One region of the Serratia sp. DFXYC6 genome, then DNA from elsewhere that is predicted to be linked to it. Evidence: predicted binding sites of a transcription regulator. Region 1 holds the regulator's gene; each other region holds the start of a gene.
The links. The regulator PhoB, encoded in region 1, activates phosphate uptake and scavenging genes when phosphate is short. The targets are predictions, from matches to a motif close to CTGTCATAAAACTGNCNNAT.
Positions count from the first base shown of each region.

Region 1 (3,257 bases):
TGGCGTCCAGCAGGGTGGTTTTGCCCGCGCCGGTCGGGCCGGTAATGGCGAACAGACCGTTGCTGGCGAACGGCTCGGCGGTGAAGTCAATTTTCCATTCGCCCTGCAGCGAGTTGAGGTTTTTTAACCGCAGGCTGAGGATCTTCATGAATTCGTCTCCTCGGCGTTGTGTTGCACCGCCTCGACCACCTGGCGGAACAGTTGGTGCATCCGCCGTTGGCGTGCTTCGGGCATGTCGGCCTCCTGCGCCAGGCGCCGTTCGAACACCTCGTTGACGCTCAGCTCGTTGAGCGTTTCCTTATCCTGCTGCGCAATCGCCTGGCGGCGCTGCTCTTTGCTGCGCCGCAGCAGCACCACTTCCACCGGCAGCGCATCCGCCATCAGCTGGATGCGGCGTTGGATATCGCTGAGGTAGTCCTGCGTCGCCACTTCGATATCCAGCCACACCGGCAGCTCGCCGGCATAGTCGGCAAATTGCCGCAGCTGCCGTTCGATCTCGGCCAGATCGCCTTTGATCAGCTGCATGGGCTGAAACTGCGGGATCGTTAACGTTTCTACCCGCTGCAAAGCGCCGTCGGCGAAATCCACCAGGAAGACGCTTTTGGCTTTGCCCAGCTCATCGAAGCTCAGCGGGATCGGCGAGCCGCTATAGCGAATATGCTCCGATTTGGCGACGTTCTGCGCGCGGTGAATGTGGCCCAGCGCGATATAGTCGGCGGGGGGGAAGGCCTGCGCCGGGAAGGCGTCGAGGGTGCCGATATAGATGTCGCGCACCGAGTCGGAGGTGGTAACGCCGACGGTGGTCAGGTGGCCGGTGGCGACGATCGGCAGCGGCTGGCCCAACTGGTCGCGGCGCTCGCAGGCCGCCTGATACAGCGTCTGATAATGTTCGGCGATGGCTTCCTGCAGCGCCTGCTGTTTCTGCGCGCCGGATTCGCCGGCGCGGCTGGTGAGCAGATCGCGCGGCCGCAGGAACGGGATGGCGCACAGCACCGCGCCCGGCTGGCCGTCGCGTTGGTTAAGCACCACGATCTGCTGTTCCGGGGCGCCCTGCGCGCTGGCGATCACCGTGGTGTTCAGGCAGGAAAGCAGTTCACGCGATTCGTTCAGCGTCGCGACCGAATCGTGGTTGCCGCCCAGCACCACCAGCTGGCAGCCGGTACGCTGCAGTTCCACCACGAAGCGGTTGTACAGCTCGCGGGCATAGCTGGGCGGCGAGCCGGTATCGAACAGATCTCCGGCGACGATCAGCGCATCCACCTGCTGCTGATCTACCTGTTCGATCAGCCAGTTCAGAAAAGCCTGGTGCTCGGCGGCGCGGCTTTTGGTGAAAAAGTACTGGCCAAGGTGCCAGTCAGAGGTGTGGATCAGGCGCATGACACTCCCGGATGCAAAGATAATGGCGATGATTATAAAGGCCGCGGCGGCGGCTGTCCCGGCGCAATGATGATGACAACCGGATGATTTTTCTTTACTGCGGGAAATAATCGCTATGCTTACTGCCTATAACAGCCGGTTTTTTTCATAAAAGTGTCACAAAACTGACGCATAATGGCGCCCGAAAAGTCGCTAACACATTGGCAGGATTGACGATGGCAAGACGCATACTGGTGGTGGAAGACGAAGCGCCGATCCGTGAGATGGTGTGCTTTGTGTTGGAACAGAATGGTTACCAACCGTTGGAAGCCGAAGATTATGACAGCGCCGTGACGCGTCTGTCTGAGCCGTTCCCTGATTTGGTGTTGCTTGACTGGATGTTGCCCGGTGGTTCCGGCATTCAGTTTATCAAACATATGAAGCGCGAAGCGCTGACCCGCGATATCCCGGTGATGATGCTGACCGCGCGCGGCGAAGAAGAAGACCGGGTGCGCGGCCTGGAAGTGGGGGCGGATGATTACATCACCAAGCCGTTCTCGCCCAAGGAGCTGGTGGCGCGCATCAAAGCGGTCATGCGCCGCATTTCGCCGATGGCGGTGGAAGAAGTGATTGAAATGCAAGGGTTGAGCCTGGATCCGTCCTCCCACCGCGTAATGGCGAACGATCAGGCGCTGGATATGGGGCCGACCGAGTTCAAGCTGCTGCACTTCTTTATGACCCACCCGGAGCGGGTTTATAGCCGCGAGCAGTTGCTTAATCACGTCTGGGGCACTAACGTTTATGTGGAAGACCGTACCGTTGACGTGCATATCCGTCGGCTCCGCAAGGCGTTAGAAACCAGTGGGCATGATAAAATGGTTCAAACCGTTCGGGGCACCGGCTACCGGTTCTCAACGCGCTACTGATCGCGCCGCGCTGGAGAATATGCCGTGTTAGAACGTCTGTCGTGGAAGAGGCTGGCTTTGGAGCTGGCTCTTTTCTGTCTGCCCGCCTTACTGCTGGGGCTGATTTTCGGTTATCTGCCCTGGTTCCTGCTGGCCTCTGCGCTGGCTGCGCTGGTGTGGAATTTCTACAACCAGCTCAAACTCTCCCATTGGCTGTGGATCGACCGCAGCATGACGCCGCCGCCCGGCCGCTGGAGCTGGGAGCCGCTGTTCTATGGCCTGTATCAGATGCAGCAGCGCAACCGCCGCCGCCGGCGCGAGCTGGCGCTGCTGATCAAGCGCTTTCGCAGCGGGGCCGAATCGCTGCCTGACGCGGTGGTGATGACCACCGTCGAAGGCAATATCTTCTGGTGCAACGGGCTGGCGCAGCATCTGCTCGGCTTTCGCTGGCCGGAAGACAACGGCCAGCACATCCTTAACCTGCTGCGTTATCCGGAATTCAGCCACTATCTGCAACAGCAGGAGTTTTCGCGCCCGCTGACGCTGCAGCTGAACAACGAACACTACGTCGAATTCCGCGTGATGCCGTATTCCGAAGGGCAATTGCTGATGGTGGCGCGCGACGTCACCCAGATGCGTCAGTTGGAGGGCGCGCGGCGCAACTTCTTCGCCAACGTCAGCCATGAGCTGCGTACGCCGCTGACGGTGCTGCAGGGCTATCTGGAGATGATGGGCGACGAAGAGCAGGATGGCTCGCTGCGCAGCAAGGCGCTGAGCACCATGCAAGAGCAGACTCGCCGGATGGACGGGCTGGTCAAGCAACTGCTGACGCTGTCGCGCATCGAGGCGGCGCCCAATGTCGACATGAACGAGCGGGTGGATATTCCGCTGATGCTGCGGGTGTTGCAGCGTGAGGCGCAATCGCTGAGCGGCGGCAATCACGAGATCACCTTCCGGGTGAACGAACAGCTCAACGTGTTCGGCAATGAAGACCAG
Region 1 covers NZ_JBXUNV010000004.1:268,576-271,832, reverse strand. The annotation lists gene sbcC (exonuclease subunit SbcC) at 1-148, opposite strand, end outside; gene sbcD (exonuclease subunit SbcD) at 145-1,377, opposite strand; gene phoB (phosphate response regulator transcription factor PhoB) at 1,593-2,282, shown strand; gene phoR (phosphate regulon sensor histidine kinase PhoR) at 2,307-3,257, shown strand, end outside.

Region 2 (3,257 bases), on a different contig from region 1:
GATGCCATGAATATATCGATGCACTCCACCCACAATCAGTCATGGTGGCGCCTCTTCTGAGGCGGCACGAGTATTCACATCTCTTTTTAATGCCGCCGGTTTGGCGGCATTATTTTTTGTGGCGTTGATCCGGCGGTCTACAGACCTTCAGGAGCACTGTCATGAGCTACACCATTCTTACCGGCGATCGCGCCACCGGCCCACTGCATTTAGGGCACTTCGTCGGCTCGCTGCGCCAGCGCGTGGAACTGCAGCACCAGCATAACCAAACGGTGATGGTGGCGGATTTGCAGGGCCTGACCGACAACGGCAACAATCCGCAAAAAATCAGCGCCAACGTGCTCAACGTAGTGGCTGACTATCTGGCGGTCGGCATCGATCCGCACAAGACCACCATTTGCCTGCAGTCGGCGCTGCCGGCGTTGGCCGAGCTGACGATGTACTACCTCAATCTGGTCAGCGTGGCGCGGCTGGAACGCAACCCGACGGTGAAAAGTGAAATCGCCGAGAAGGATTTCGCCCGCAGCCTGCCGGCCGGCTTTTTGATCTATCCGGTCAGCCAGGCGGCGGACATCACCGCCTTTGGCGCCACCCACGTGCCGGTCGGCGAGGATCAGTTGCCGATGCTGGAGCAAACCAACGAGATCGTGCGGCGCTTCAACCACATCGTCGGCCAACCGGTGCTGACGGAGTGCCAGCCGCTGTTGAGCAACGTCGGGCGTCTGCCGGGGCTGGACGGGCAGGGCAAGATGTCGAAATCGCGCGGCAACGCCATCCCGCTTGGCGCCGGCGCCGACGAGGTGCACAAGGCGGTGATGAGCATGTTCACCGATCCCGGTCATCTCAACGTCAGCGATCCCGGCCGGGTGGAGGGCAACATGGTGTTCACCTATCTGGACGCCTTCTGCGACGACGCCGCGCTGGTGGCGGAGCTGAAGGCGCACTACCGGCGCGGCGGATTGGGGGACGTGAAAATCAAACGGCTGCTGGAGGATTGCCTGCAGAGCCTGCTCGAACCGATCCGCACTCGCCGCGCCGAATTCATCGCCGATAAAGGCGAGCTGACGCGCATCCTGCAGCACGGCACCCGCCGCGCGCATCAGGTCAGCCGGCAGACGCTGCAGCAGGTCAAGGCGGCGCTGGGGCTGGACTTCTTTAGCCTGGAATGATGCGCACGCCGGGGCGGCACGCGTCACGCCCCGGCCATAAAACCATCATCCCACTGTCATAAACTTATCCGTTAATAGGTGCCCATAATGATTAGCCACTGAAACCAGAGAAATCATATGGCTCAGGCACTGTTAAAATTGGCGCAGCACGACTTTCCAGGGCAGCACGCCGCCGCATCCCGCAAAGTGTTATCGGTAAAGGGGCTCGGCAAGGCCTACAAAGCGCAGCAGCGCGTGCTGGATGACATCAATTTCGATCTGCACGCCGGCGAGTTCGTGGCGGTGATCGGCCGTTCCGGCGCGGGCAAGTCCACGCTGCTGCACACCCTCAACGGCACTATTCCTTCCAGCTGCGGCGAGATGCTGCACTTCGAAGACGATGGCGTGGCGCAGGATATCGCCCAGCTTGCCGGCCGCCAGATGCGCCAGTGGCGCGCGCGCTGCGGCATGATCTTCCAGGACTTCTGCCTGGTGCCGCGGCTGGACGTGATGACCAACGTGCTGCTGGGGCGCCTGAGCCACACCTCCACCCTGAAATCCTTCTTCAAACTGTTCGATGACGCCGACCGCGCTCGCGCCATCGAGCTGTTGCAGTGGCTCAACATGCTGCCGCACGCGCTGCAGCGCGCCGAGCACCTCTCCGGCGGCCAGATGCAGCGCGTCGCCATCTGCCGCGCGCTGATGCAAAATCCGCAAATCCTGCTGGCCGATGAGCCGGTGGCGTCGCTCGATCCGAAAAACACCCGCCGCATCATGGACGCGCTGCAGAAAATCAGCGAAGACGGCATCGCGGTGATGGTGAACCTGCACTCGGTCGAACTGGTGAAAGAGTATTGCTCGCGGGTGATCGGCATCGCCCACGGGAAGATCGTGTTTGACGGGCATCCTTCGCAACTGAACGAGCGGATCCTGCACCAGCTGTATGGCGAAGAAGCCAATCAGATCCATTGAAGCACTTTTGACCTTTACCCTTTACACACAAGGCACACCTAATGAAAAAAGTATTGAGTCTGACCACCCTGATGGCCGGCGCGATGATGGTCTTTAATGCTGCCGCAGCGGATGCGCCGAAAGAGCTGAACCTGGGCATTCTCGGCGGCCAGAACGCCACCCAGCAGATCGGCGATAACCAGTGCGTGAAGCAGTTCCTGGACAAAGAGCTGAACGTCGATACCAAGCTGCGCAACTCGTCCGACTATTCCGGCGTGATCCAGGGCCTGCTGGGCGGCAAGATTGACCTGGTGCTCAGCATGTCGCCGTCGTCGTTCGCCTCGGTCTACATCAAGGATCCGAAAGCGGTGGACATCGTCGGCATCGCGGTCGACGACGTCGACCAGTCGCGCGGCTACCATTCGGTGGTGGTGGTGAAGGCCGGCAGCCCATACCAGAAACTGGAAGACCTGAAGGGCAAGGCCATCGGCTTCGCCGATCCGGACTCCACCTCCGGCTTCCTGATCCCGAACCAGGCGTTTAAAAAGCTGTTCGGCGGCACGGTCGACAACAAATACAACAACACCTTCTCCAGCGTCACCTTCTCCGGCGGCCACGAGCAGGACATCCTCGGCGTGCTGAACGGCCAGTTTGAAGGCGCGGTGACCTGGGCGTCGATGATCGGCGACTACAACACCGGCTACACCAGCGGCGCGTTCACCCGCATGATCCGCATGGATCACCCGGACCTGATGAAACAGATCCGCATCATCTGGCAGTCGCCGCTGATCCCGAACGGCCCGATCCTGGTGAGCAACTCGCTGCCGGCCGACTTTAAGGCCAAAGTGGTCACCGCCATCAAGAAGCTGGATAAAGACGATCACGCGTGCTTTATCAAAGCGATGGGCGGCAAACAGCACATCGGCGACACCACCCTGGCGGAATACCAGACCATCATCGATATGAAGCGCGAGCTGACCAAAGGCGACCGTTGATTCCCGGCTGCCTCGGCCGCCCGAATGAAGGGGTTCAGCATGCTGAACCCCTTGTTCCATAACGATGGAAGACCTGTTTTGAATACCGATTTCGCACACTATTACCAACGGATCCGCAGCAAGCAAAAGCGCGAAGCGCTGCTGTGGTCGCTCGGGCTGGTGG
Region 2 covers NZ_JBXUNV010000001.1:2,596,517-2,599,773, reverse strand. The annotation lists gene trpS (tryptophan--tRNA ligase) at 162-1,169, shown strand; gene phnC (phosphonate ABC transporter ATP-binding protein) at 1,287-2,120, shown strand; gene phnD (phosphonate ABC transporter substrate-binding protein) at 2,162-3,094, shown strand; gene phnE (phosphonate ABC transporter, permease protein PhnE) at 3,173-3,257, shown strand, end outside.
Region 2: phnC (phosphonate ABC transporter ATP-binding protein) is a predicted target of PhoB. The motif match lies at 1,212-1,231, and genes of this name have one in related genera.

Region 3 (3,257 bases), on a different contig from region 1:
TGCTCGACTGGTACATCAACCCCGATCACGCGCCGATTATGGTGGCCGAGCAGATCGGCGCCTTCAAGGCCGCAGGGCTGGACGTCAAGATCGTGCCGCCGTCCGATCCGGCGCTGCCGCCGCGACTGGTGGCCGCCAAACAGGCCGACCTCGCCATCACCTATCAGCCGCAGCTGCATTTCTTCGCCGATCAGGGCCTGCCGCTGATGCGCGTCGGCACGCTGATCAACACGCCGCTGAATACGGTGATCGCGCTGGATAAAAACATCACCTCGCCGGCGGATCTCAAAGGCAAAACGGTGGGTTACTCGGTCAGCGGCATCGAACAGGCGACGCTGGCCACCATGGTCGAACACGAGCATCTCAAACCGCAGGATATCAAGCTCATCAACGTCAACTTCCAACTGACCAGCGCCCTGCTGGCGGGCCAGGTCGATGCGGTGATCGGCGGCTACCGCAATATCGAAGCGCTGGAGCTGAAGCTGCAGGGCAAAAAGCCTGTGGTGTTCAACGTCGAAGACTACGGCGTGCCGGCCTACGACGAGTTGATCATCGTCGCCAACCGCGATGCGGTGAACGAGCCGAAAATTCGCAAATTCCTCGCCGCGCTGAAGCAAGGCAGCGACTACCTGCACGCGCACCCGCAGGACACCTGGTTGGCGTTCGCCAAGGCGCACCCGGAGCTAAATACCGAGCTGAACAAACAGGCGTGGCAAGCCAGCCTGCCGCTGTTCGCCCGCGATCCGGCCAAGTTGGATCGGGCCCGCTACCAGGCTTACGAACAGTTCCTGTTCGACAATAAGCTGATCAAGAAAATCACCCCGGTAGACCAGTACGCGGTGGAGCTCGACTGATCACGCCGAGGCGGCCGGCGGCGCCACCGTCACCTCGCCCTGGCCGCTGCGCTGCAGGGCCGCCTTCACCAGCCCATTGGCCTTGCAGCGTTCGATAAACGCGTTCACGTAGGCGGCGCCCTGCGTGTTTTGCCGCGGCACCGCCATCGCCTGGCGGATGGCGGTAAAATGTCCGTCCAGCACTCGGTAGCCGGGATGGGCGGCCGCGGCGGCCAACAGCGGTTGACGCACGCCGGCCGCCGCCTCCAGCCCCCGTTCGAAAAACAGCGCGATCGCCTCGGCGGAGGTTGCCGCCCGCACCAATTGCGCCTGCTGCAGCGTGCGCGATAAAAACAGATCGTACGCCGCCCCCTGCCCGACCGCGATGCGCACCTCCGGCCGGTCGAGCTGCGCCACCTCAGAGTAAGGCGCGTCGTTCGCCACCAGATAAGTCCCCTCGATGATCACGTAGGGTTCGCTGAAGGCGATCTGCGCCGCGCGCACCGGCTCGATGGCCATAAACGCCAGGTTCCAGGCGCCGCTCTCCAGATCGGCGAACACCTTGCCGGCCGCGTCATAGGTCACCAGCTCCAGCGCCACGCCCAGTTCGCGAGCCAGCGCGGCGGCCAGCTCCACCGAAGCGCCTTGCGGTTTGCCATCAGCCCCGGCCTGCGCCAGCACCGGATTGCCGTAGTTGATCGCCGCGCGCAACACGCCTTGCGGGGCCAGATCGTCGAGTACCGCTGCGGGGATTGTCTGCATACTTCCTCCTGAATGGCTGATGGATGCACCGTCGTGGCGCTCATTAAGCGTAGAGCGAAACCTCCGACCAGCAAGCTTTCGCCGCCGCGGCCGCCGTCGGCGTGATTAACGTCACACTATTGTCATAAAAATGTACAATAGCCGCCGCTCGTCGGCCGTAGCGGGAGATCGCGCGTTGTTCCGCCGCCGGCAATAGGCTATACCCTTCACTTTTCGCGCCGCGGCACGCTCGGCGGCGCAAACCAGGGCAGCAACGGTTTTATTTCAATCAGACAAGGTTTGGCGGATGGTTTTAGCAGTCGTTTCGTTTGTTCTCTTTTTGGCGTCGATTTTGATTTATCGCACCCGGGCCGCCGCCAACCGCTGGTGGTTCGCCATTCTGCTGACGCTGCTCGGCAGCTATCTGGTGCTGAACGTCATCCTGATCGCCAGCAACTACTTCACCGGCGACGGCATCACCGATGCGGTGATCTACACCGTCACCAGCAGCCTCAAAGGCGCGGGCATCAGCAAATACGTGCTGCCGTTTATCGGCCTGCTGGCGGCGCTGGGGGTGATTTTCGCGGTGCTGGCCCGCAGCCTGCTGCGCCGCAAGGCCAAAGGCAGCAGCGTGGCCTACAGCGTCGTCGCCGTGCTGCTGGCGCTGTTTTCGGTCGGTACCACCCCGGCGTTTCAGGACATCTCGCTGCTGGTCAAGAGCCAGATCGTCGGCGATACCGCCGATTTCACCACCTACTACAAGGCGCCGAAAAAGACCGTGCAGGGCAAACGGCCGAACCTGGTGTACATCTATGCCGAGAGCCTGGAGCGCACCTACTTCGATACCGAGCTGTTTCCCGGCCTGGCCGACGAGCTGAACGCCCTGCGCACGGACAGCATCGATTTCAGCAATACCCAGCAATTGCCGGGCACCGGCTACACCATCGCCGGCATGGTCGCCTCGCAGTGCGGCATTCCGCTGTTCGCGCCCTTCGACGGCAACGCCTCCAGCGCGGTCTCCACCTTCTACCCGGAGAACGTCTGCCTGGGCGACGTGCTGAAGGCCGCCGGCTACAGCAACTATTTCTATCAGGGCGCCGAGCTGGCGTTCGCCGGTAAAGACACCTTCCTGAAATCCCACGGTTTCGACCACGTTTACGGCTTCAAAGAGCTGCGCGATCGGGTCGCCGATCCGAGCTACAAAAACGACTGGGGCTGGTACGACGACAGCGTGCTGGACGTGGTGTACGGCAAGTTCGTCGAGCTGTCCAAACAGCGCCAGCCGTTCTCGCTGTTCACCCTGACCGTCGATACCCATCACCCGGACGGCTTTATCTCCGCCGGCTGCAGCAAGAAAAGCTACGCCTGGCAGAACAAGGAAAACCGCTCGCTGAGCGCGGTAGCCTGCAGCCAGCAACACATCGCCGCGCTGATCGACAAGATCAAACGCTCGCCCTATTTCAGCAATACCGTGATCGTGGTGTCCTCCGATCATCTGGCGATGAACAACACCGCCTACGATATCCTGACCAAACAGAAGCGCCGCAACCTGTTCTTCATCATCGACGGCACCCGGCCGCTGGCGGAACAGCGCAACGAGAAGCGCAGCACGCTGGACAACGGCGCCACGGTGCTGGACGTGATGGGCGGCGACAACTACATCGGCCTTGGCCGAAGCAGCCT
Region 3 covers NZ_JBXUNV010000001.1:767,220-770,476, reverse strand. The annotation lists gene AC2CGQ_RS03810 (ABC transporter substrate-binding protein) at 1-854, shown strand, start outside; gene AC2CGQ_RS03805 (transporter substrate-binding domain-containing protein) at 855-1,595, opposite strand; gene opgB (phosphatidylglycerol--membrane-oligosaccharide glycerophosphotransferase) at 1,882-3,257, shown strand, end outside.
Region 3: opgB (phosphatidylglycerol--membrane-oligosaccharide glycerophosphotransferase) is a predicted target of PhoB. The motif match lies at 1,715-1,734, and genes of this name have one in related genera.